2 regions of the Thermoanaerobacter sp. YS13 genome follow, and region 2 is predicted to be linked to the other one. Evidence: predicted binding sites of a transcription regulator. Region 2 holds the regulator's gene; the other holds the start of a gene.
What was found. Region 2 encodes ArgR, which controls arginine synthesis, uptake and breakdown. Its sites were predicted from a motif close to ANTGNATAAANATACA; they were not measured.

Region 1 (12,257 bases), on a different contig from region 2:
ATAAAAGTCTTAAGAAGAGGCTAAAAGAATTTGAACTTGAATTAGCAGAAGAGAAGACAAGAATAATTGAATTTGGAAGATTTGCCGAAGAGAGTAGAAAAAGAAGAGGGCTGGGGAAACCAGAGACCTTTACCTTTTTAGGATTTACACACTATTGTAGCAAAAGTCAAAACGGCAAATTCAGAGTCAAAAGGAAGACAAGCAAAAAGAAATTTATAAATAAAGTCGCCAAGATGAAAAAGTGGCTCAAAGAAAATATGCATGAGCCAGTAAATCAATTAATAAAGCGACTTAACATAAAATTGCTTGGACACTACAGATACTATGGAATCACAGATAACAGTAAAAGTATAGGTAGTTTCTTCTATTTGACCAGGAGACAATTATTCAAGACGCTAAAAAGAAGGTCACAAAAGCATCGATTAAACTGGGATAAATACGAAAAACTTCTGATGAAATTTCCATTAGCAACACCAAAAATCTATGTAAGTATATACTCATAGCTACGATAAAAGTAAAAGATGATATGAAGAGCCGGATGCGTTAATAGCGCACGTCCGGTTCTGTGAGGGGGAGCCGCTGTAAAGTGGCTCTCTACTCGACTTTTGTCTGAGGGTTTTCGTTATTGAGATTTTTCATCTTCTAAATTAATTTCTTTAGAGATTTCATGAAGCATTTGAGGTGTTAGTCTCATATCAAAATGAGTTAATTCATAATATTTTGTGGCTTTTCCATCACTGGAGATTTCCATACTCGCTTTTACAAGCCCTGCTTCTTCTAATTTGCGAAGATGGATGTATAGAAGAGGTCTGCTTATGCCTATTATTCTTGCAAGTTCGCTTATATACTGCCTATTTTCATACAAGATGCCTAATATTTTTATTCTTACAGGGTGGGATAGAGCGTCAAAAATTTTTATAATCTTTGCCGGATCTAAATATTCTGGTGAGGGGTTGTGTTCAGCCATTTTAATCAACTTCCTTTAACAGCTTTTCTATTTTTTCTAGTGCACTTTTTACTCCATCTATTTCATTTAATAGATTGTTTGACATTTTTATATATAACTCATTTTGTTTTCGCATATTTGATACTTTTACAAAGATGAATATTGAGAAAACGGCAAAGATAACTGCTAAAATAAAAGGCGTAAAAAGTGTGATAATTGCAAATAAGTCTGTGCCTGATGTATTCATATTAATCCTCCTTTTTATTCTATATTTTCAAGTAATTTCTCAATAGATTCTGCTTTTTGACGTAGAGATGACAGTTTTTCTTGTGTCTCTTGAGTTAATTTAGAAAAAGCCTTATATTGCGCTTGAAGCTTTGTTATTTCAAGAACAATTGCTGTTAAAAAAATTATTGAAGTGATAGAAAGGGCGAGTATAAGATAAACAAATCCCATTTTAAAAGCCTCCTCATTTTTTTATTTCACATGTAATAATTATATTACATATGAAATAATTTGTCAATATGCATTTGCTATTTGAAGTAAGTTTTTTTATAATTATGTAAAATCAAATTTCATCCACAAAAGAAAGAGGGAGATAAATGGGATATGCAACTATTATCTATTATTTTTTCATACTCTTTTACGCAGTATTTTTTATGAGTGGGGCTATTTACGGAACTTTTGTGCCGGTTTATCTGGACTACATAGGTTATAGCAAGAGTGAAATTGGAATTTTAATGTCTTTAGGTCCTTTTGTCGCTATAATAGCTCAGCCGTTTTGGGGAATTACAAGCGACAGAGCGAGGTCTAAAAATTTTGTTTTGCAAATTTTATTTTTAGCTAGCATTTTTACTATGGCATTGTTTCTTTTGTCCCGCAACTTTTATTATCTTATAGCCGTTATAACTCTTTTCACATTTTTTCAAACTTCTACTGGTCCGATAAGTGATGCCATAACGCTAGAGTATTTAAGTGAAACCAATCAAAAATTTGGGCCAATAAGAATGGCAGGAACAATTGGATACGCAGTGATGTCAGTTATAGCTGGCTGGTTTGTGCAAAGGTATATCGGAAGCATTTTTATTTTAAACATTGTAGTATTGTTTTTAGCCTTTATGATTGTATTTAAACTTCCTGTTGTAAAAGGTCATCAATTTGGAAAGGAAAAGGTTTCTATATGGAAGCTTTTTTCAGATAAAAATCTCGTTTTGTTGATGGTATTCAATTTTTTAGTACAGACTACGTTAGGGTTTTACTACACTTATTTTCCTATTTATTTTAAGCAAATAGGTGGAAACAATGAGCTTTTGGGTTGGGCTTATTTTATTTCTGCAATTAGTGAGATACCATTTTTACTGTATGCCGATAAAATACTTGAGAAAATAGGCACAAGAGGAGCACTTATAGGAGCAAGCTTTGTGGCAGCAATAAGATGGTTTATTATATCGCTTTTTAAAAACGCATATTTGGTTTTGCCATTTCAACTTTTACATGGTTTAATTTTTATAGTTTTATATTACTCTATGGCAACTTATATTAATCAAGAAGTTCCAAAAGAATTAAGGGCGTCGGGACAGACCATGAATAATTTAATAGGTATGGGTATTTCAAGGATTGTGGGAAGCTTACTGGGGGGATTTTTGAGTGACGCTTATGGAATAAAGGCAGTGTTTTTTTATAATTCTCTTTTGGCTTTTGCCATAGGTTTAATCTTTGGGTATATCTTTTTTAGGAAGATAGGAAGATAATTTTGTGAATTTAAAAAGGCAAAATTTTTTTATGAAAAACTCTTGAAAAAATTTTGTATGGTGGTATAATGTAAAATAAAAGTTGTATAATTATAAATTAAATATTGTATTTATGCGTAGAAATATTTTTTTAACGCTTTATGCATAAATATAAATTAAATCGTATATATATTAATAAATGACAGAGGATGTAAAAGAGGGAGGCACTTTAAATGGTGAGGGTAGGAATATTTGGGGCAACGGGTTATACGGGGGTCGAACTTATAAGAATACTTTCAAAGCATGAAAAAGTAGAAATAAAATATCTTTCTTCTCAAAGTTATAATACCAAAGCAATTTCGGATGTTTATTCATCCCTCATTGGTTTTTGCGACAAAGAGTTGGAAGATTTAAACCTAGAAAAGGCAATGTCAGAATGCGATGTCATATTTACGGCTTTGCCTTCAGGTCATGCTTCAAAAATTGCCAGAGAAGCTGTGAAAAAAGGAGTAAAGGTGATTGACTTAGGAGCTGACTTTAGATTTGACGATTATTCCGTCTACAAAGAATGGTATGGTGGAGATTATGAAAATTATGAAGGTATTAAAAGGGTATATGGTCTTCCGGAAGTTTACAGAGAAACTATAAAAGAGGCTGAAGTAGTAGGAAATCCGGGATGTTATCCTACAAGCGTTATATTAGGGCTTATGCCTCTTTTGAAAAATGGCATAATAGAGGGGGAGGTAATTGTTGATTCAAAGTCAGGTGTATCAGGGGCAGGTCACAATCCCTCCCATAACAATATGTATGCAGAATGCAATGAAAACATAAAAGCGTATAATGTTGCAAAGCATAGACATGTTCCAGAAATGGAGCAAGAGCTTTCAAAAGCTTTCGGAGAAAAAGTATCTGTTGTGTTTACTCCCCACCTTACGCCAATGACAAGAGGAATTTTAAGTACTATGTATTGCAAACTAAAAAAAGATATGGATATAAACACTGTTTATAATGTTTACACCGATTTTTATAAAAATGAGTATTTTGTAAAAGTGTTACAACCTGGTAATTACCCCGCAACAAAAAATGTTTATGGGTCGAATTTTTGCCACATAGGATTTGAAGTTGATAGACATACTAATACTTTAATAGTGATGTCTGCAATTGATAATCTCGTTAAAGGGGCGTCAGGCCAGGCAGTGCAAAATATGAATATTATATTTGGAATAAATGAAAATACTGGACTTGATATGGTTCCAATATATCCTTAGATAAAAACACAAATAAAAAATAAAGGGATTTGGAGGATTTGATAATGGAAGAGTTGGAGATTTTAGAAGGAAGCATTGAACTGCCAAAAGGCTTTTTAGCTTCAGGCATTTTTGCAGGGATAAAAAAAAGTAAAAAGGATATTGCATTAATATATTCAGAAAAAGTGGCAAATGCAGCAGCAGTATTTACAACGAATAAGGTTAAAGCGGCGCCAGTCCTTCTTGATATGAAAAGAATAGAAAAAGGTACAGCACAGGCGATCATTATAAACAGTGGCAATGCCAATGCCTGCACAGGAGAAAAAGGTTTTGGGGATGCTGTTAACATGGCAAAAAAAGTGTCACAACTTCTTAAAATAGATGAAGAAAATGTGCTGGTATGTTCTACAGGGGTTATTGGTGCACCTCTTCCTATGGAAAAAGTTTTAAAAGGGATTGAGACTGCGGCAGAAAATCTTTCAACAGAGGGTGGGTACCAGGCGGCTGAAGCTATAATGACAACAGATACTTTTTTAAAAGGTGTGACAGCTAAGTTTGTAATAGAAGGTAAAATTGTTACAATGACAGGGTTTGCAAAAGGGTCAGGTATGATACATCCAAATATGGCCACAATGCTTTCTTTTATACTTACAGATGCTAATATAACTAAGGTTGCATTAAATAAAGCTTTTAAAGAAACTGTAGACAAAACTTATAACATGATTTCTGTTGATGGGGATATGAGCACAAATGATACAGCGATAATACTTGCAAATGGGGAAGCGCAAAACAAAATAATAGAAGAAGGGGCTCATGAATTTGATGTGTTTTATAAAGCCTTAGAGTATGTGAATAAAACCCTTGCAAAACTTATTGTGAAGGATGGAGAAGGAGCAACTAAGTTCATGGAAGTAAATATTGTAAATGCAAAAACTGAAGAAGATGCAAGATTAGCTGCAAAGTCTGTTATAAACTCAAATCTTGTAAAAACAGCTATATTTGGTGAAGATGCCAACTGGGGAAGGATTCTCGCGGCAGTGGGGTATTCAGGGGCAGATTTTGACGTAAATGACGTAGACATATATTTAAAAAGCGTGAAAGGAGAAATTAAAGTTTGTGAAAATGGAGGTTACATCTTTTTTGATGAGGCTTTAGCCAAAGAAATTTTAAAAGAAAAAGAAATTACTATAACCGTAGATATGAAGGCCGGGGAATATAGTGCGACTTCGTGGGGGTGCGACTTAAGTTATGATTATGTAAAAATTAACGGGAGTTATAGAACATGATTAGAAAGCAAAAATATGGTGACGAAATCGCAAAAGCCCATGTTTTAATAGAAGCACTCCCTTATATTAAAAAGTTCTCCGGCAAGACAGTTGTAATAAAATACGGTGGAAGTGCAATGTTAGACTGCAATTTAAAAAGAATGGTAATGCAGGACATTGTATTGATGAAATTTGTAGGATTAAATCCTATAGTTGTACATGGCGGTGGACCAGAAATAAATAAGATGTTGGAAAAGTTAGGGATAGAGTCAAAATTTGTAAATGGACTGCGAGTTACTGACGAAGCCACTATGGAAATTGTTGAAATGGTACTGATGGGTCGCATTAATAAAGAAATTGTGTCTTTAATTAATGAACTAGGTGGCCAGGCGATTGGTATAAGTGGAAAAGATGGCAAACTTTTAAAGGCGGAAAAGGACACATCGAATGGCGACATTGGATATGTCGGAAAAATTGTAGATGTAAACATAGATGTAATAACGATGATGCTGGAAAAAGGCTATATACCTGTTATTGCACCAGTTTCTTTCGGAGATGACGGTAAAACATACAATGTAAATGCGGATACTGCAGCAGGAAAAATCGCAGAAGCATTAAAGGCTGAAAAACTAATTTTACTTACAGATGTTGAAGGAATTCTATCAAATATAAATGATAAAAGCAGCCTAATATCCCGAATGGACTTAGAGCATGCAAAAGAATTTATGAATTCGGGACGGATAAACGGTGGAATGATACCAAAACTTGAATGTTGCATAAAAGCTGTTGAAAATGGTGTAAAAAGAGCTCATATTATCGATGGAAGACTTACTCATTCACTGCTTCTTGAAATTTTTACTGATGAAGGAATAGGTACTATGATAGGAAAGGAATGTTTTGACGATGATAACCTCTGAGGATAAGAAATATCTAATGAATACTTACAGCAGATACCCTATTACCCTGGCAGAGGGAAAAGGGACAAAAGTGTGGGATGACAAAGGGAATGTTTATCTCGATTTTGTTGCAGGCATTGCAGTAAATTCACTGGGGCATTGTCATCAGGCATTAGTTGATGCTATAAAGAACCAATCCGAAAAACTTATACACTGTTCTAATCTTTATTGGAATGAGAACCAGATAGAACTTGCAAAGATAATCGCGGAAAACTCCTTTGGGGATAAGGTATTTTTTGCAAATAGCGGTGCAGAAGCAAATGAAGGCGCAATAAAACTTGCCAGAAAATATGCATCCTTAAAATACGGTAGTAAAAGGTACAAAGTTATATCTGCCCAAAATTCTTTTCATGGAAGAACTTTTGGGGCACTTACTGCGACAGGTCAAGAGAAATATCACAAAGGTTTTGGCCCACTTCTTTCTGGTTTTAAATATGTACCTTTTAATGATATTGATGCTCTTTATAATGCAATTGATGATGAAGTATGTGCAATTATGCTGGAAGTAGTGCAAGGCGAAGGTGGTATCCATGAAGCCACACCGGAATATATAAAGGCGGCAAGAGAAATATGTGATAAAAATGACATTCTCTTTATAATAGACGAAGTGCAGACAGGTATAGGAAGGACGGGAAAACTTTTTGGATATGAGCATTATGGCATAACTCCTGACATTATGACTTTGGCAAAGGGATTGGGAGGAGGCTTCCCAATAGGAGCTATTGTCGCAAAAGAGGATAAAGCTGTTTTTCAACCGGGAGACCATGCCTCCACATTTGGCGGAAGTCCTTTAGCTTGCGCCGCAGGAATTGCAGTGATGAATGAAATAACAAAGGAAGGTTTTTTAGATAGTGTGGCTCAAAAAGGTGAGTATTTTAAGGAGAAACTTGAAAATTTAAAGGAGAAATACAGTGTCATAAAAGAAGTGAGAGGAAAGGGCCTTATGATAGGCTGCGAAATGGATATGGAAGAGGCTTCGAATATGGTGACAAAGGCAATGGAAAAAGGCTTACTTATAAATTGTATCAGCCACAATGTTTTAAGGTTTGTTCCTCCTCTTACTGTGACAGAAGAGGAAATAGATACGGCGTTAATAATACTGGAGGATGTACTTCACGAAATGGGGTTTTAGCATGAAAGGTTATTTGAAACTTGAGGATGGAAGCATATTTGAAGGTGAGTTAATAAGCAAAAACAAAAAAGGATATGGAGAAGTTGTTTTTACCACAGGGATGACAGGCTATCAAGAAGCCATAACAGATCCTTCCTACGCAGGCCAAATAGTTGTCATGACATATCCTTTAATAGGAAATTATGGTATTAACAAATACGACTTTCAATCAGAAAAGCCTCATATAAGGGGATTTGTGATACGGGAATATTGCGATAAGCCTAGCAATTTCCAAAGTGAGGAGTCACTTTTGAGCTATCTTGATAAGCACAACATACCAGTATTATCGGGAATTGATACAAGGGCTTTGACGAAAAAGCTTAGAGAAAATGGAACTATGAGAGGGATTATAACTTGTAACCCTGATGACAACATAGAATTTGACCAAGCAAATCTTTTGGAAGAAGTTTCTACGAAAAAGCCGTATCGTATAGCAGGTATTGGTCCAAAACTTGCTTTTATTGACCTTGGTACAAAAAAGAGCATTTTAAAAATGCTAAATTCAGTTGGATTTGACATTTATGTGTTTCCTTATAATGCAAGTTATGATGATGTTATGCAAATAAATCCCGATGCAATATTTCTTTCAAATGGACCGGGTGACCCTAAAGATGCAGTTTATGCAATAGAACTTACTAAACACTTTATGGGTATAAAACCTGTGCTTGGAATATGCTTAGGGCATCAAATAATAGCCCTTGCTCTTGGATGCAATACAGTAAAGATGAAATTTGGCCACAGAGGTGCAAATCAACCTGTTAAAGATTTGCTGACAAATAAAGACTATATAACTTCTCAAAATCACGGATACGCTGTTGAAGAGGAGTCAATAGATAAAGACAAGATAACTGTAACCCACATAAACTTAAACGATGGAACAGTAGAAGGCATTATGCATAAATTTCTGCCAGTTTTTTCTGTACAGTATCATCCTGAGGCATGTCCTGGACCCCGTGATTCAACAGAGATTTTTGATAAATTCATGGATATAGTCATGGTTTACAAAAGGAGGTCTTATTTTGCCGAAGTATAAGGATATTAGTAAGGTTCTGGTAATAGGCTCGGGCCCTATTATAATAGGGCAAGCAGCGGAGTTTGATTATTCAGGAACCCAAGCCTGTAAATCCCTAAAAGAAGAAGGCGTACAAGTTGTTCTGGTAAACAACAATCCAGCTACCATAATGACTGATACTGATATAGCAGATATTGTTTATATTGAAAATCCTACTGTTTCTGTAGTTGAAAAAATAATAGCTAAAGAAAAACCCGATGGAATTCTTGCTACCTTAGGAGGACAGACAGGGCTTAATCTTGCTGTTAAACTTAAAGAAGAAGGAATTTTAGACAAATACAATGTAAAACTTTTGGGAACTTCTTTTGAGTCAATAAAAACTGCAGAAGACAGAGAACTTTTTAAAAGAAAAATGCAGGAAATAGGGGAGCCAGTTGCTGAAAGTATCACAGTCACAAATGTAGAGGATGCCTTAAAATTTGCTAAAAATTACGGTTATCCTTTGATAATAAGGCCTGCATATACACTCGGAGGTACAGGCGGTGGTATAGCCCACAATGACGAAGAACTTATATCGATTGTAGATTTAGGCCTTAAAAAAAGCATGGCTCAAGAAGTGCTTGTTGAAAAATCTCTGTACGGATGGAAAGAAATAGAGTTTGAGGTAATGAGAGATGCTGATGATAATTGTATTACGATTTGCAGCATGGAAAATTTTGATCCAGTAGGAGTTCACACAGGAGATAGTATAGTTGTAGCGCCAGTGCAGACTTTGTCAGATTACGAATATCAAATGTTAAGAAGTGCAAGCATTAAAATAATCAAGGCTTTAAAAATTGAGGGAGGATGTAATATCCAATTTGCTTTAGATCCCCAAAGCCACAAATACTATGTTATAGAAGTAAACCCAAGGGTTAGTCGTTCAAGTGCACTGGCATCAAAAGCAACGGGATATCCTATTGCAAAGATTGCTGCAAAAATTGCAATAGGGCTTAGACTTGATGAAATAAAAAATCCTGTAACAGGTAAAACTACTGCATTTTTTGAACCTGCACTGGATTATGTTGTGACAAAAATACCGAGATGGCCTTTTGACAAATTTTATACTACTGATAGAAAAATAGGTACACAGATGAAGGCGACAGGAGAAGTAATGGCAATAGAAAGGTCTTTTGAAGCCTCCCTTTTGAAGGCCGTAAGGTCATTAGAGATAAAAGCTTACGGCCTTCGATTAAACAATATAAAAGGCATGAAAACAGAAGAAATACTAAAGAGCATATCAGTGCCTAATGACATGAGACTATTTTATATAGCAGAAGCTCTTCGCCGCGATATAGACATTGATTATATTAATGACGTTACAAAAATAGACAAATGGTTTTTGAACAAGCTTTTAAATATTATAAATATGGAGAGGGAAATAGAGGAAAATGAGTTAAGGGAAGAGATTCTTAAAAAAGCAAAGAGAATGGGATTTTCAGACAGAGAAATTGCAACAATAAAGGGAATTAAAGAAGAAGTTGTGAGAGCATTAAGAAAAGAATATAGCATATATCCTTCTTATAAAATGGTAGATACTTGTGCAGCGGAATTTGAATCAGTTACACAATATATATATTCAACTTATGGCGAAGAAGACGAAGTTGAGATCCATGACATACCAAAAGTAATTGTAATAGGTTCTGGTCCTATAAGAATTGGTCAGGGAATTGAGTTTGATTACTGTTCTGTTAAAGCCTTGTGGGCTTTAAGAGAAGCTGGAATTAAATCTATCATAATAAACAACAACCCTGAAACTGTCAGCACAGACTTTGACACGGGAGACAGGTTGTACTTTGAGCCTATTACATTGGAGGATGTTTTAAACATATATGAAAAAGAAAAACCACTTGGTGTAATGGTAATGTTTGGCGGCCAGACAGCAATTAATCTTACAGAAGAGTTAGTTAAAAATGCAGTGAAAATAATAGGTACATCTCATGAAAGCATTGATATAAGTGAAGATAGAGAAAAATTCTCAAAACTTTTAAAAGTGCTAAACATTAATCAACCTAAAGGTGAATATGCATTAACAGTAGGAGATGCAAAAGATATAGCCTTAAAACTTGGTTTTCCACTTCTTGTAAGGCCATCCTATGTTATAGGCGGTCAGTCCATGGAAAAAGTTAACACACTTCAAGAGATAATCGACTATGTTTCAAATGCAACCCAAGTATCTCCCGGCAAACCTGTTTTGATAGATAAATATATAGATGGAAGAGAAGTAGAAGTTGATGCAGTTTCAGATGGCGAGTGTGTATTAATACCCGGAATAATGGAACACATAGAAAGAGCTGGAGTGCATTCAGGAGATAGTTTTTCAATATATCCTGCAAGAAGTTTGTCTGAACGGGAGATAAACACTATTATCGAATACACAGAAAAGATTTCAAAAGCTTTAAGTGTAAAGGGACTTATAAATATTCAATTTGCAGTAAAAGAAGGTACTGTATATGTGTTAGAAGTAAATCCTAGAGCTTCGCGTACGGTACCTATTATGAGCAAAGCAACAGGTGTACCTATGGTGAAACTGGCGGTAGAAGTGGCTTTAGGCAAAAAGCTAAAAGAGTTAGGTTATAAAGGCGGTTTATGGCCGCAGACCCCATATACGGTTGTAAAAGCTCCTGTATTTTCCATGGAAAAATTGACAGATGTTGAAGTTTCATTAAGTCCTGAAATGAAATCAACAGGAGAAATAATGGGTATAGATTTAACTTATGAAGGAGCACTTTACAAAGCTTTAGAAGGAGCAGGCCTTAAAATACCTAAAAAAGGGAAAATACTTCTTTCAATAGCGGAAAGAGATTTTCAAGAAGCGGTATCTTTAGTAGAAAAATTGCAGGGCTTAGGGTATGAAATATATGCCACATACAGGACGGGGAAGTATTTGAGTTTGATTGGTATTCATGTAAATATTATGTCTCTTGATCATGCAATAAAATTGCTGAAGGATGGATATTTTGACGCTGTAGTAAATACACCGACAAAAGGCAAAAAACCTGATAATACGGGATTTAAGTTAAGAAGAACAGCAGTAGAATACAGAATTCCTCTTTTTACATCTATAGATACTATAAAAGCGGCATTAAATGCTGTGTCAAAGGTAAATATGAATGGCTTGTCCATTTTATCTGTAAATGAATATCAAGAAATACAAAAGGATAATGTCAAAAATTTAGTTTTATAAGGAGTGTTTAAAAATGTTAAAAGGCGAAAAAGTGGTACTTGCTTATTCAGGAGGACTTGATACATCAGTAATTATACCATGGCTTAAAGAAAACTATGAATGTGAGATAATAGCGGCTTGTATTGATGTAGGACAGGGAGAAGAAATTAAATATATAAAAGACAAGGCTTTAGCGAGTGGTGCCAGCAAAGTATATATTGAAGACGTAAAAGAAGAATTTGTAAAAGATTATATATTTCCTACTTTAAAGGCTGGTGCTGTTTATGAAGGGAAATACCTTTTAGGCACTTCTATGGCGAGGCCTTTAATTGCCAAAAAACTTGTGGAAATTGCTCACAAAGAGGGTGCAAAGGCAATAGCTCATGGTGCAACAGGAAAAGGCAATGACCAGGTGAGATTTGAGGTATCAATACATGCTCTTGACCCTTCAATAAAAATCATAGCCCCGTGGAGGATATGGGATTTAAAATCAAGGGAAGATGAAATAGACTATGCAAAAAAGAAGGGGATACCGATCCCTGTTACTAAAGAAAAAATATATAGTGTAGACAATAACTTGTGGCATGTAAGCCATGAAGGAGGAGACCTTGAAGACCCATGGAATGAGCCTAAAAGTGACCTTTACGATATAATCACTCCACCTGATAAAGCCCCAGATAAGCCAGAATATGTGCTTATAGAATTTGAAAAGGGCATACCTGTGA
Region 2 (12,257 bases):
TTTCTCCATTTTCTATTGATAACATATGACCAGTGTCTATATCAGTTATAGCATGACCTAAAGCTCCATATATCTTGGTAGCAGGATAATAAAAGGTTAAAGTACCTATACCAGCAGTGTGATCTCTCACCCACAGACCTATTCTGTATTGTTTATCCTCTTTCGACTTTATAGGATAAATGGTAGTATAAAAAATATGATTTTTTCTGTTTATTTTTAATTTTAAAGCTTTGCCACGTAATTCATTTGCAATGTTAGTAATATCTTCTGCTTGTTTTATTTCCCTGCCGTTGACTTCTAATATTATATCTCCTATCTGTATTTTACCTTGCTTATAAGGACTATAAATTTTGCCGTCCTCTCCCATTATATCTGAGTAACCTACTACTAATACTCCCTTTGTATTTAACTTAACTCCTATCGCTTGACCGCCGGGTACTACTTTTATGGTCGGAACAATGTCAACACTAATATGCTTTAAAGGAAATATTCCAAATAGCTTAAAATCCAAGTTTACTGTACCGGTGTTTACTGCTTCAATAGTAATAGGTTTTTTCAAATTTAAAACATTTTTATCTTCTGTATCATTAATTTTTAAAAAACCTTTTTTATCAGCTTGAAAACTTACTTTTATTGGTATATTAAAGTTATAATTAACTTTTTCCCCTTGAAAAAATTTAAAACTTGAGGGGGTTTTTGCTATATCCTGTATAGGAGTAAAATAATTTGCAAATACTAAAAAAAAGCTTAAGGATATAAAAAGTAATAATTTTATTGTATTTTTTGTCATTTTCTCACTTCCTTTTTTGCGGCTTATTTAATCTAAAATTAACTTAACCTTTTTTAAAGTTTTATATACTGTCAATATATTATCCGATAGTAAAAGGAAGTGAGATTAAACTAAAATATTAAATTTTGCTTTTAAATTGAGATGCAATATCTAATAATTCTTTTGAATGTTCTAAAATAGTCTGAGTAACACGCGATCCTCCCATAATACGAGCTAATTCATTTATTTTGCCTTGATAGTCAAGTTTTTCCACATTTATATAAGTTCTCTCATTTTTTGTGATTTTGGAAATTCGATAATGTGTATCTGCCATAGAGGCAATTTGAGGTAGGTGAGTAACACAAATCAATTGAAGTTTTTTAGAAAGATATGCCATTTTTTCAGCTACTAATTGGGCAGTTTTCCCACTTATTCCTGTATCAACTTCGTCGAAAATCAAAGTGGAAATTCCATCTGCGGAAGCGAGAATAGTTTTTAACGCCAGCATAATTCTCGAAAGCTCACCACCAGAAGCAATTTTAGATAAAGGTTTCAAAGGCTCTCCTCTATTTGTAGAAATTAAAAATTCAATTTTATCAAATCCTGTTTCAGTAGGTTCTTCCATTTTTTCTATATTCACTTTAAAATAAGCATTTGGCATATTAAGTTCACCCAAAATTTGATTTATATTTTTTTCTATATTGTCTGCTATTTGCTTCCTTTTGAGATGTAATGCTTCACCAACTTCTAAAATTTTTTCCCATAACTTTTGCTGCTTAAGCTTCAATTCTCGTTGCTTTTCTTCAAAATTTAATATATCCTCTAATTCCCTTTTTTTATTTTCTTTAAATTCTAAAACATGCTGTATTGTAGGTCCATATTTTCTTTTCAAGGAATTTATTTGATCTAATCGTATTTCTATTTCCTCTAAACTTTGCTGGTTAAAATCTAAACTATTCAAGTAATCCCGTATCTGTAAGGCACAATCCTCCAATTCATAGAGAATATTCTCCAGCTTATCTTTTAAACTTTTTAGCTTTTCATCTATAGAAAGAGCAGTTTCTAAATTTTTAATTGCAACATGTAAATTATCTAAAACAGAAAAGCTCCCACTACCTTCGTACAAAATTTTGTAACTAGAATTCATAGCAGTAAATAATTTTTCGAAATTCATCAGCAAATTTCTTTTTTCCAGTAACTGACTCTCTTCTTCTACACTTAAATTCGCCTTTTCAATCTCTTCAATTTGATACTTCAAAAGGTCAATTGTTTCATTTTTTTCTTTTTCATCTTTAAAAAAAGCTGAAATCTCTTTTTGTATATTATTATATTCTTCTAACAGCTCCTTAAATCTTTTTTTTAAAGTTTTAAACTCTTGGTCTCCAAAATTATCTAAAATAGAAAGATGTTTAGTATTTTCTAAAAGGAACTGATGCTCATGTTGGCCTAAAATATCTACCAAGAAAGCACCTATTTTACTCAAAAAAGAAAGAGGCACTATTCTGCCATTTATCCTACAATAACTTCTTCCACTGTTTGTAATTTCTCTATTTATTATCAAAGTATCATCTTCTTCTAAACTCAAACCTACTTCTTCCAAAATTTCTACGATTTTATCCTTATTGGAATCCACAAAAAATATTCCCTCAACGATAGCTTTTTCTTCACCAGTACGTATTATATCTCTACTGGCTCGACTACCTAAAAGCAGCAAAACTGAATCAATAACTATAGATTTCCCTGCCCCTGTCTCTCCAGTTAATACATTGAATCCTTCTTTGAACTGTAATTCTACCTTGTCAATGAGTGCAACGTTTTGGATGCTAAGTGCTAAAAGCATAGCAAAACCCCCAAAAATCACTTAACTAACTTTTTGAACTTTTCTAATAATTCTTGAAGAGTTTCTTCATTTCTTACTAAAACAAAAATAGTATTATCTCCCGCTAATGTACCTACTATATTCTTCCAATTTAATGTGTCGATGGCCTCTGCTGCTGCAGGAGCTGTGCCTGATAACGTTTTTATGACTATGATATTTCCGGCATAATCAACGCTTACTATAGACTCAGACAATAAAGTCATTAGTCTATCTGTAATATGGCTGTCTACTTTCCCCATCGGAGCGTATTTATATCTTTTCCCATCCTCTGTTAAAACTTTTATCAGTCTCAATTCTTTTATATCTCTTGACACAGTCGCTTGAGTCACATCAATACCTTGTTTTTGAAGTTCAGCTGCTAACTCTTCCTGTGTTTCAATTTCTTTTTCAGAGATTATTTCAAGAATTTTTGCGTGTCGAGCTATTTTCATCATATTAATTTTCACCTCTTTTACTTTTTATCTTTCTGTAAGTTTGTCCCTCAATAAGTCAAAAAAATTGGTATTTTTTACTTTTATAAGATTGGTATATTCATTGCTCTTTTTAATGTAAATTATATCTCTATAATCAAGTTTATATCCCTGTTGTCCGTCGGTTGTTATCATTAAATCTTGATTCTCTTCGCTTATTTCCAACCTGATGACATCCTCTGGTGAAACTATTATAGATCTTGAATATAAAGTATGTGGACAGATAGGTGTTATTATTATAACTTCTACTGTAGGATATACAATAGGCCCCCCTGCTGAAAGTGAATAAGCAGTTGAACCAGTAGGAGTTGCAATTATTACTCCATCTGCTAAATAAGTATCTACATAGTTATTATTGACATAGGCATTAATACGAGCCATTCTTGAAAAAGCTCCTCTTGTAATGACAATATCATTTAAAGCTCTAAAATTAATAATCTCCATATCATTTTTAACTACATTTGCCTCTAGCATCATCCTTTTTTCTACTGTATATTCTCCTTTATATATTTTATCTAAAGAAACAAACACCTCATTTACATCTACTTCCGTAAGAAATCCAAGATGACCTAAATTCACGGCAAAAATAGGCGTGTCAAAAGGCGCACAGAGCCTTGCAACATTTAAAATAGTACCATCTCCACCCAAGGCAATTATAAAATCGCATTTACTATATATATCTGTAGATTTTCTACCATATTCATCATAACCCATTTTAGACGCAACTATTTCGTTAAGATATGGTTCAGAATTATGCTCCAATAACCATTTTACTACAGATTTTGTCACTTCTAAGTCTTTATCTTTATTAATATTTGGAATTACACCGACTTTTTTCATTATAATATCACCACATTTATCATATTCTACAAAAAAACAAATTTTCCTGCTAAATGTTTTATTTATTCAAATTTTTAAAAGCCTCTTCTACAATTTTCGTAATATCAAAATTGTGTTGCTTTTCAATTACCTTTTTGCCGTAAATTAAATATTCTATATTGCCTTCTGCTCCTTTTATAGGAGAATATGTAATACCTATTATACTGTAGTTAAACTTTTGAAGCAAAATCACAATTTTTTCAATCACTTCCCTATGAACGGCAGGGTCTCTCACGACGCCTTTTTTACCTACTTTTTCTCTCCCTGCTTCAAATTGAGGTTTTATTAAAGCTATCAAATCTCCCTCTGATTTTAAAAATTTATCTGCAGAAGGTATAACAAGTTCAAGGGAGATAAAAGAAACGTCTATTGTGATCATGTCCACTATTTCAGGCAATATCTCTAAAAATCTTATATTAGTCTTTTCCATGTTTATGACACGAGGGTCATTTCTTAAATTCCAATCCAATTGCCCATATCCTACATCTACAGCATATACTTTCAAAGCACCGTGTTTTAAAAGGCAGTCAGTAAAACCTCCTGTGGAAGCTCCAATGTCTAAGGCAATCTTGCCAGTCACATTAATATTAAAAGTTTCTATTGCTTTTTGTAACTTTAGCCCACCTCTACTTACATAAGGTAAAGAATTAATTTTTACTTCAATTGAAGAATCTATGTTAACAAACTCCCCAGCTTTTTCAATTTTCTTGCCATCAACGTATACTTCTCCTGCCATAATAGAAGCTTTTGCCTTTTCTCTTGATGAAAAAAAACCTTTTTGAACAAGCAAAACATCCAATCTTTCTTTTTTTGAAGCCATATTTACCTCATTTCCTTATATTTTTGTAGTATAGTATTTGCGATAGACTCGGCATCTAAATTGTATTTTTTAAACAAGCTTTCTACATCTCCGTGTTCTATAAATTTATCAGGAAACCCCAAACGCAAAACTGGCTTATATATTCCATTAGAATTTAAAAGCTCTAGTATAGCGTTTCCAACACCACCAGCTATTACATTGTCTTCCACTGTAACAATAAATTTAACTTTGTTTGAGATATCCAAGATCAGCTCTTCATCTAAAGGTTTGACAAATCTCAAATTTACAATAAATGGTTGTAAATCAGAAGCTTTTAAAATCTCTTTCGCTTCTAACACCTTTCCTACCATTCTTCCTAATGCAAAAATTGCTATTTCTGTTCCCTCGGATACTAACTCTGCTTTTCCAAACTCTATACTGCATTCTCTTGTAATATCGAATTCTCCTGCTTTTTCCCTTGGATACCTTATAGCAACAGGGAAGTCAAGATTTCTTGATAATTTAACCATTTCAACTAATTCATTTGCATCTTTGGGAGACATAATCGCTATATTAGGAATTGGCCTTAAATAAGATAGGTCAAAAACTCCTTGATGGGTTTCTCCATCCTCTCCTACAATTCCCGCTCTATCAATTGCAAAAACAACAGGTAATTTTTGTATACATACATCGTGTATAAGCTGGTCATAAGCTCTTTGTAAAAAGGTAGAATACACTGCAAAATAAGGTTTATATCCTTGTACTGCCATTCCTGCGGCAAAGGTAGTAGCATGCTGCTCTGCTATTCCTACATCAAAAAATCTTTCAGGAATCAATTTTGCAAAATGAATAAGCCCTGTTCCCTCTGGCATGGCAGCGGTTATTGCAACAATTTTGTCATCTTTTAATGCCATTTCAGTAAGAGTCTTTCCAAATACATCAGAATAAGTCGCCTGCCCCTCATTTACAAACTTACCTGTTTGTATATCAAAAGGAGCTGCAGAATGAAACTTATCAGGAAATTTTTCTGCAAATTTATATCCTTTGCCTTTTTTTGTGATAACATGTACTAGAATAGGTCCTTTTGTTTTCTTCGCTCTTTCTAAAACCTCTATAAGGCTATCAACGTCATGTCCGTCAATAGGTCCTAAATATGTAAAGCCCATCTCTTCAAAAAACATTCCTGGCACTACTAACTGTTTTACAGAATCTTTTATCCTTTCAATGTATTTATGAAGGCTTTTCCCTATTGGGGGTACAATGTTGAGTAAATTGTCAAGCTCTTGTTTTAATTTATTATAGGTAGGGTCAGTTCTAAGTTTACTTAAATACAAAGATAAGCTACCTACGTTTTCCGAAATAGACATCTCATTGTGATTTAGCACGACAATCAAATCCGTTTTAGACCTTCCTGCATTATTTAACGCTTCAAGGGCCATGCCACCTGTCAAAGCTCCATCACCGATCACCGCTACAACAGAATATTTTTCACCCTTTAAATCTCTTGCTGTGGCGATACCCAATGCTGCAGATATAGAGGTGCTACTGTGACCTGCTCCAAATATATCATGCACACTTTCCGCTCTTTTAGTATAACCAGAAAGGCCATTGAATTTCCTTAAAGTATCAAACTGGTCTTTCCTGCCTGTAAGCATTTTATGCACATAGCATTGATGCCCTACATCCCAGATTATTTTGTCAACTGGCGAATTGAAAACATAGTGAAGTGCAACTGTAAGCTCAACGATTCCAAGATTTGAAGCTAAATGTCCACCTGTTTTAGACACCTTTTCTATTAAAAACTGGCGTATTTCTTCGCAAAGCAGTGGAAAGTCCTTTTTATCTAATTTTCTTAAATCATAAGGGCTATCAATTTGCTCAAGCATTTAAAACCCTCACTTTCTTTTTTTCCTTTTATTATTTTTATAATCTGGTAAAATCTTTATACCCATGTTTTTTTCTACCCAAGCAAGAATTACAGCAACTGTATAAACAATAGACTGACTTTTAGCTATACCTATATTTTTACCAATAGCTTTTCCTCCAATTGTAATGGCAGATAATAAACCTCCTAAAATCGCAGTATAAAGAGAACTTTCGGGCCCCTCAAAAGCTAATTTTACAATTATCGCCATCAGAGCAGCGCCAGAAACAATTCCAGAAATATCTCCTACTACGTCATTACAAAAATTAGCCACCATATTAGCATTTCTAAGAAGTTTTATGCCTTCCTTTGCTCCAAATACTTTTTTAGCTGCCATTGCATGAAAAGGTTCTTCTCTACCTGAAATTACTGCTATACCTATTATATCAAAAACCACACCAATTAACACTATAAAACCAAGAATACAAAAGGCTACAAGGAGATTGCTTTCTTTTAATGCAATATCAGAAAAAAAATTTAATATGGTGGCAAGAAAAAAGGTTATAATAGTTATATGTAAAATCCACTTATAATTCGTATTTATATTTTTATTTTTCATAATAAAAAAAAGACCTCCTAATATTATAGAGGCAAAGTGGTAGCATACTGGGTAAACTTTGCGGCTTAGGTCCAGTAGGATTTCCCAAGCGAGCACTGAACGTCGCCGTTCAGCGGTTCCCCTTTAAGCCCGCTTTTACCTTGTCACCAAAGGTAAGACTGGACTACCACTTAGTCCGCACCGTAATCCCCAATATGCCGCCCGACAAGACGCAGCCTAGGAGTTTTCCTCAACAGAGGAACCAACCCCTATCCTCTTTTGCAATTCGGGTTTCATCAGCAATAGCCAGTAATTCAAGAGCTCTTTGAATTATGGCTTACAACTGATATCCACCCGAATCACTCAAGGCAGGCTACACTGTCCGCAGCTTTATGGCCGCGAGACAGGTTCATCCTACCCCGTAGCCCGTAAAAGCCACGCAAGTAGGTCTCCGCGGAGGAAGGGTCAACGCCCACATGCCATTGTGGATCGCCCCCCCTCCTTAACTCCCAGCACCAGCCCCCAACTGGGCGTTGAAAGCCAGCACCAGGAACTTCATCGATGTGCCCTTGACGGATTTTTAGGCCCGTCTTCGGGATTAGCGCCTCTGACTAGGATACTGCACCACTTTGCCTTTCTTTTCAAGGTATTTTAATTATAACATAATAAAAATGACAATATCAAACCTCTACAAAGTCGTTAAAAGGTTGCTACATTCCCTTAAATATCAAAAAACTCATTCCTTTTGAAAAGTATTGTCAATACTCCTTTATTCTTCAGTTTACTCTCTCAATTAAATAATTAGACAATTCTTTAAGAAAGAGCGCTTTTTCTCCAAACCTATCTAAAATCTTTATAGCATTCTGTGTAAGCTCTACAACCATCTCATGAGATTTTTCTAATCCAAAGATATTGACAAAAGTAAACTTGCCTTTTTCTTTATCACTACCTACTTTTTTACCCAATTTTTCCTCTTCTCCTATTACATCCAATATATCATCTTTTATTTGAAAGGCAAAACCTATTAAGCGTGCATATTCCCTTAAGGCATGAATATCTTCTTCTGTAGCACCAGCAATGTAAGCTCCTGCACAAACAGAGGCTTCTATCAAAGCCGCTGTTTTGTGTTCATGAATGAATTTTAATTCTTCATAGGTAAGCTCCGTGTTTTGTGAAAGTATATCTACCACTTGCCCACCAATAATTCCTTTACATCCTGAGGCTGTCGCAATTTCATTAGTAGCTTTCAATATTCTTTCATAATCTTCCGGATGTTCTAAAGCATGTCTTACTAACACTTCATACCCTAAATTTAAAAGTCCATCACCAGCTAAAATTGCTATAGCTTCTCCATAAACTTTGTGATTTGTGAGCTTTCCTCTTCTTAAATCGTCATTATCCATAGCTGGAAGGTCATCATGAATCAGAGAATAAGTATGAATAAATTCAATCGCACAAGCTACAGGAAGAGCTTTTTTTATATCTCCTCCTAAAAGCTCACAAGAAGCAAGGCATAAAACTGGTCTTAACCTTTTCCCTCCCGCAAACACACTATATCTCATTGCCTCATAAATTATCTCTGGTTTTTCTTCTATATCAAGTATTCTATGTAGTTCTTTCTCAACAAGCTGTTGTTTTTCTCTTAACTTTTCTTTAAACATCCTTTTCCTCCTCTTTAAAATCAATTTCTTCATTTTCGTTGATGAGAAGGGTTATTTTTCCTTCAACCTCACTTAACCTTTTTTCTAATCTTTTAGAAATTTCAACACCTTCTTTAAATAAGTTAAAAGACTCTTCCAACATTAAATTTCCTTTTTCTAGTGTATTTACAATTTCTTCTAATCTCATCATTTCTTCTTCAAAAGTCAATTCCTCATTCATTCTCTTTCACCTCTTGTACAATCGCTTTAGCTTTGCCGTCTTTAAATAAGATTTTTATTTCATCATAAGGTTTTGTTTCTCTCACGGAGGAAACAACCTTTTCTTGTTTATCTAAAACAATTGTATAACCTCTTGTAAGCACTTTTAAAGGGCTCAAAGAATTCAACTTTTCTGCTAAAATTAAAAAATCATTTCTTTTATGTTGGTATATAGCAAGCATTTCATTGTATAAAGAGGCTGTTAAATTTTCAACTTTATGCCTCAAAATTTCACTTTTCTTAATGGGGCTATTAAGATACAAAGCCCTTTTAAGCCCCTCAAATTCTTTTTTCTTGCGATTTAACTCACCAGTCATCAATGTTAATAATTTCGTTTTTAATAAAAACAATTCCCTTTGGTAAACTTTTATGTCTGGTACTATAATTTCAGCAGCTGCAGAAGGAGTAGGGGCTCTCAAATCTGCCACAAAATCAGAAATAGTAAAGTCTGTCTCATGCCCTACTGCAGAAACAATTGGTATGCGAGATGCATAAATGCATCTTGCCACTTTTTCTTCATTGAAAGGCCAAATTTCTTCTAATGAACCTCCACCCCTTGCTAAAATAACTACATCAATGTCTTCTCTTTTGTTCAAAATTCGAAGAGCATTACATATTTCATCGGCGGCTGAGCTTCCTTGCACCAGAACAGGAACCACTAAAATGTCTACTGTTGGATTTCTCCTTCTCGAAATTGTTATTATATCTCGTATTACAGCCCCTGTTGGAGAAGTCACCACAGCAATTTTTTTAGGATGTTTAGGGATAGGTTTCTTTTTATCAGAATCAAAAAGTCCTTCTTTTTGCAGTTTCTCTTTAAGTTTATTAAAAGCAAAGTATAGAGCTCCAATTCCATCCGACTGTATACTTTGAGCGTACAGTTGATAAGTTCCATTTCTTTCATATACAGATATCCTACCTGTTACAATCACTGACATACCATCTTGCAAAGTAAAATTTAAAAGCTTTCCATATTCATTAAACATCACACATTTTAAAGAGGCTATTTCATCTTTCAAAGTGAAATATATTCCTGTGCTATGGTATTTTAAATTAGAAATTTCTCCTTTAACCCGCACATTTCTCAAAATTATATCATTATCCATCATTTTTTTGATATAGTCTGTAATTTCTCTGACTTCAAACGCCTTTAATTGCATACTTAAAGGCCTCCAGGGTGTTTTTGAGTATCATAGCTGTAGTAACTGGTCCCACTCCACCTGGTACTGGTGTTATATAAGAACATACCTCTTTTACGCTTTCAAAATTCGCATCTCCATATATATTATCTTGGTAAACGTTTATACCCGCATCTATAAGTATTGCTCCCTCCTTAACCATATCTTCATTGACCAAGTTCATCTTCCCAGCCGCTAACACTAAAATATCCGCTTGTCTAGTATAATAAGCCAAGTCTTTTGTCTTTGAATGGCACACAGTAACTGTACAATTTTTGTCTAATAAAAGCTTAGCTACAGGTTTACCTAAGATATTACTTCTTCCTATTACAACAGCATGTTTTCCCTCAAATTGAGTATTAATACCTTCCAGTATATGTAAAATTGCCTTGGGAGTACAAGGAACAAAAAGAGGTTTTCCAGCAAAAAGCCTTCCCATATTATAATTAGATATACAATCAACATCTTTATAAGGGTTTATAGTATCATAAACTAACTCGGCATTAAAGTTTTTAGGAAGAGGCATTTCTATCATTATGCCGTGGGTATTTTTATCTTCATTTAAAAACTTTAAGGTGTCAAAAAACTTCGACTCTTCACTTTCTGAAAAATAATAGATTTCAGCCTCAATCCCAACATTTTCGCAAGCTTTAACTTTAGAGTTTGCATAAACCTTTGAAGACTCATCATCTCCAGCCATCAATATCGCTAATCTGGGCTTGTAACCAAACTCCTTTATCTCTCTTTTTACCTCTTCTCTTATCTTTTTGGAAATCTCCTTACCATCAATTATCATTTGATTCTCCTTCCTCCAATCCTTTATCTCTTACAAACGCTCCCAACAAACCGTTTATAAACACATGAGAATCTTCAGTACTGTATTTTTTAGCTATTTCTACTGCTTCGTTTATAGAAATATTTACAGGAATATTCCCGTATTGCATCTCATAAATGCTGCACCTTAAAATAGCCAAATCTATTTTGGGCATGCGATTAAGAGCCCAATTTTGAGAGTATTTTTCTATTTCCTTATCAATTTCTTCTAAATGTTCAATAGCCCCTATTACGGTATTTTCTATATACTCTTTTTGTTCGCCTGGGTCGTTTTCCTTATAAAAATTCTCAAATATTTTGCTTATAGGTAACCTTGAAACGTCGTATTGATAAAGCATTTTTACAATCCATTCCCTGGCTTCAGTTCTGTTCATTGTCCCAACTCCTTGAATTTTACTTCTTACATATATTGTACCATAACTCTACTTAAACTAACCCTCTGTCTAGCAGAGGGTTAGTTTAAGTAGATATTTTAATTTTCCTCTTCTTTAACTTGCTGTTGTTTTTTATTTTCCTTATCCATATTTACCCCTTGAACGTGAATATTGACTTCAACAACTTTTAATCCTGTCATATTTTCCACAGCATTTTTAACATTTTCTTGTACATTCCAAGCTACTTCAGGAATTCTAACACCATAATCTACAATTAAGTACAAATCTATTGATACTTCTTTTTCTCCCACCTCTACTTTTACACCTTTGCCTAGATTCTTTCTTCCTAACATTTCAGAAAGTCCGTTTACGACTCCCCCACTCATTCCAGTTACTCCAGGTACTTCCGTTGCCGCCAAGCCTGCAATTACACTAACTACTTCTTCAGAGATTTTAATAGTTCCTAACTCTTGATTTTCATTTACATTTACATTTTCTTCCATAAATTTCACCCCCTTAAAAAGCAAAAATTTTTTAGAGAAAATAAATATTTGTCAAATAAATTATATCATAATTGTAGTTACAAAAACAATTAAGTTTTCTTATTCCAGCCTCGTCATAATTTTTATATTATCTAATGAGACTCCTGTCTGCCTAGAGACAATATCTACAATTTGTGCCACTTCTTCTTCTG

Region 1: a site for ArgR is predicted at 2,837-2,852, ahead of argC (N-acetyl-gamma-glutamyl-phosphate reductase). Genes of this name have one in related genera too.

The regions. Positions count from the first base shown of each region.
Region 1 covers NZ_JOOI01000002.1:715,992-728,248, forward strand. The annotation lists gene ltrA (group II intron reverse transcriptase/maturase) at 1-503, shown strand, start outside; gene THYS13_RS13965 (winged helix-turn-helix domain-containing protein) at 623-967, opposite strand; gene THYS13_RS11285 (hypothetical protein) at 969-1,193, opposite strand; gene THYS13_RS11290 (hypothetical protein) at 1,208-1,402, opposite strand; gene THYS13_RS11295 (MFS transporter) at 1,549-2,697, shown strand; gene argC (N-acetyl-gamma-glutamyl-phosphate reductase) at 2,910-3,944, shown strand; gene argJ (bifunctional glutamate N-acetyltransferase/amino-acid acetyltransferase ArgJ) at 3,989-5,209, shown strand; gene argB (acetylglutamate kinase) at 5,206-6,105, shown strand; gene THYS13_RS11315 (acetylornithine transaminase) at 6,092-7,276, shown strand; gene carA (glutamine-hydrolyzing carbamoyl-phosphate synthase small subunit) at 7,278-8,348, shown strand; gene carB (carbamoyl-phosphate synthase (glutamine-hydrolyzing) large subunit) at 8,335-11,553, shown strand; gene THYS13_RS11330 (argininosuccinate synthase) at 11,567-12,257, shown strand, end outside.
Region 2 covers NZ_JOOI01000001.1:437,451-449,707, reverse strand. The annotation lists gene spoIVB (SpoIVB peptidase) at 1-790, opposite strand, end outside; gene recN (DNA repair protein RecN) at 909-2,609, opposite strand; gene THYS13_RS02285 (arginine repressor) at 2,627-3,079, opposite strand; gene THYS13_RS02280 (NAD(+)/NADH kinase) at 3,107-3,958, opposite strand; gene THYS13_RS02275 (TlyA family RNA methyltransferase) at 4,017-4,817, opposite strand; gene dxs (1-deoxy-D-xylulose-5-phosphate synthase) at 4,820-6,682, opposite strand; gene THYS13_RS02265 (hypothetical protein) at 6,692-7,279, opposite strand; gene THYS13_RS02260 (polyprenyl synthetase family protein) at 8,035-8,919, opposite strand; gene xseB (exodeoxyribonuclease VII small subunit) at 8,912-9,139, opposite strand; gene xseA (exodeoxyribonuclease VII large subunit) at 9,132-10,337, opposite strand; gene THYS13_RS02245 (bifunctional 5,10-methylenetetrahydrofolate dehydrogenase/5,10-methenyltetrahydrofolate cyclohydrolase) at 10,318-11,151, opposite strand; gene nusB (transcription antitermination factor NusB) at 11,141-11,563, opposite strand; gene THYS13_RS02235 (Asp23/Gls24 family envelope stress response protein) at 11,662-12,066, opposite strand; gene THYS13_RS02230 (SpoIIIAH-like family protein) at 12,166-12,257, opposite strand, start outside.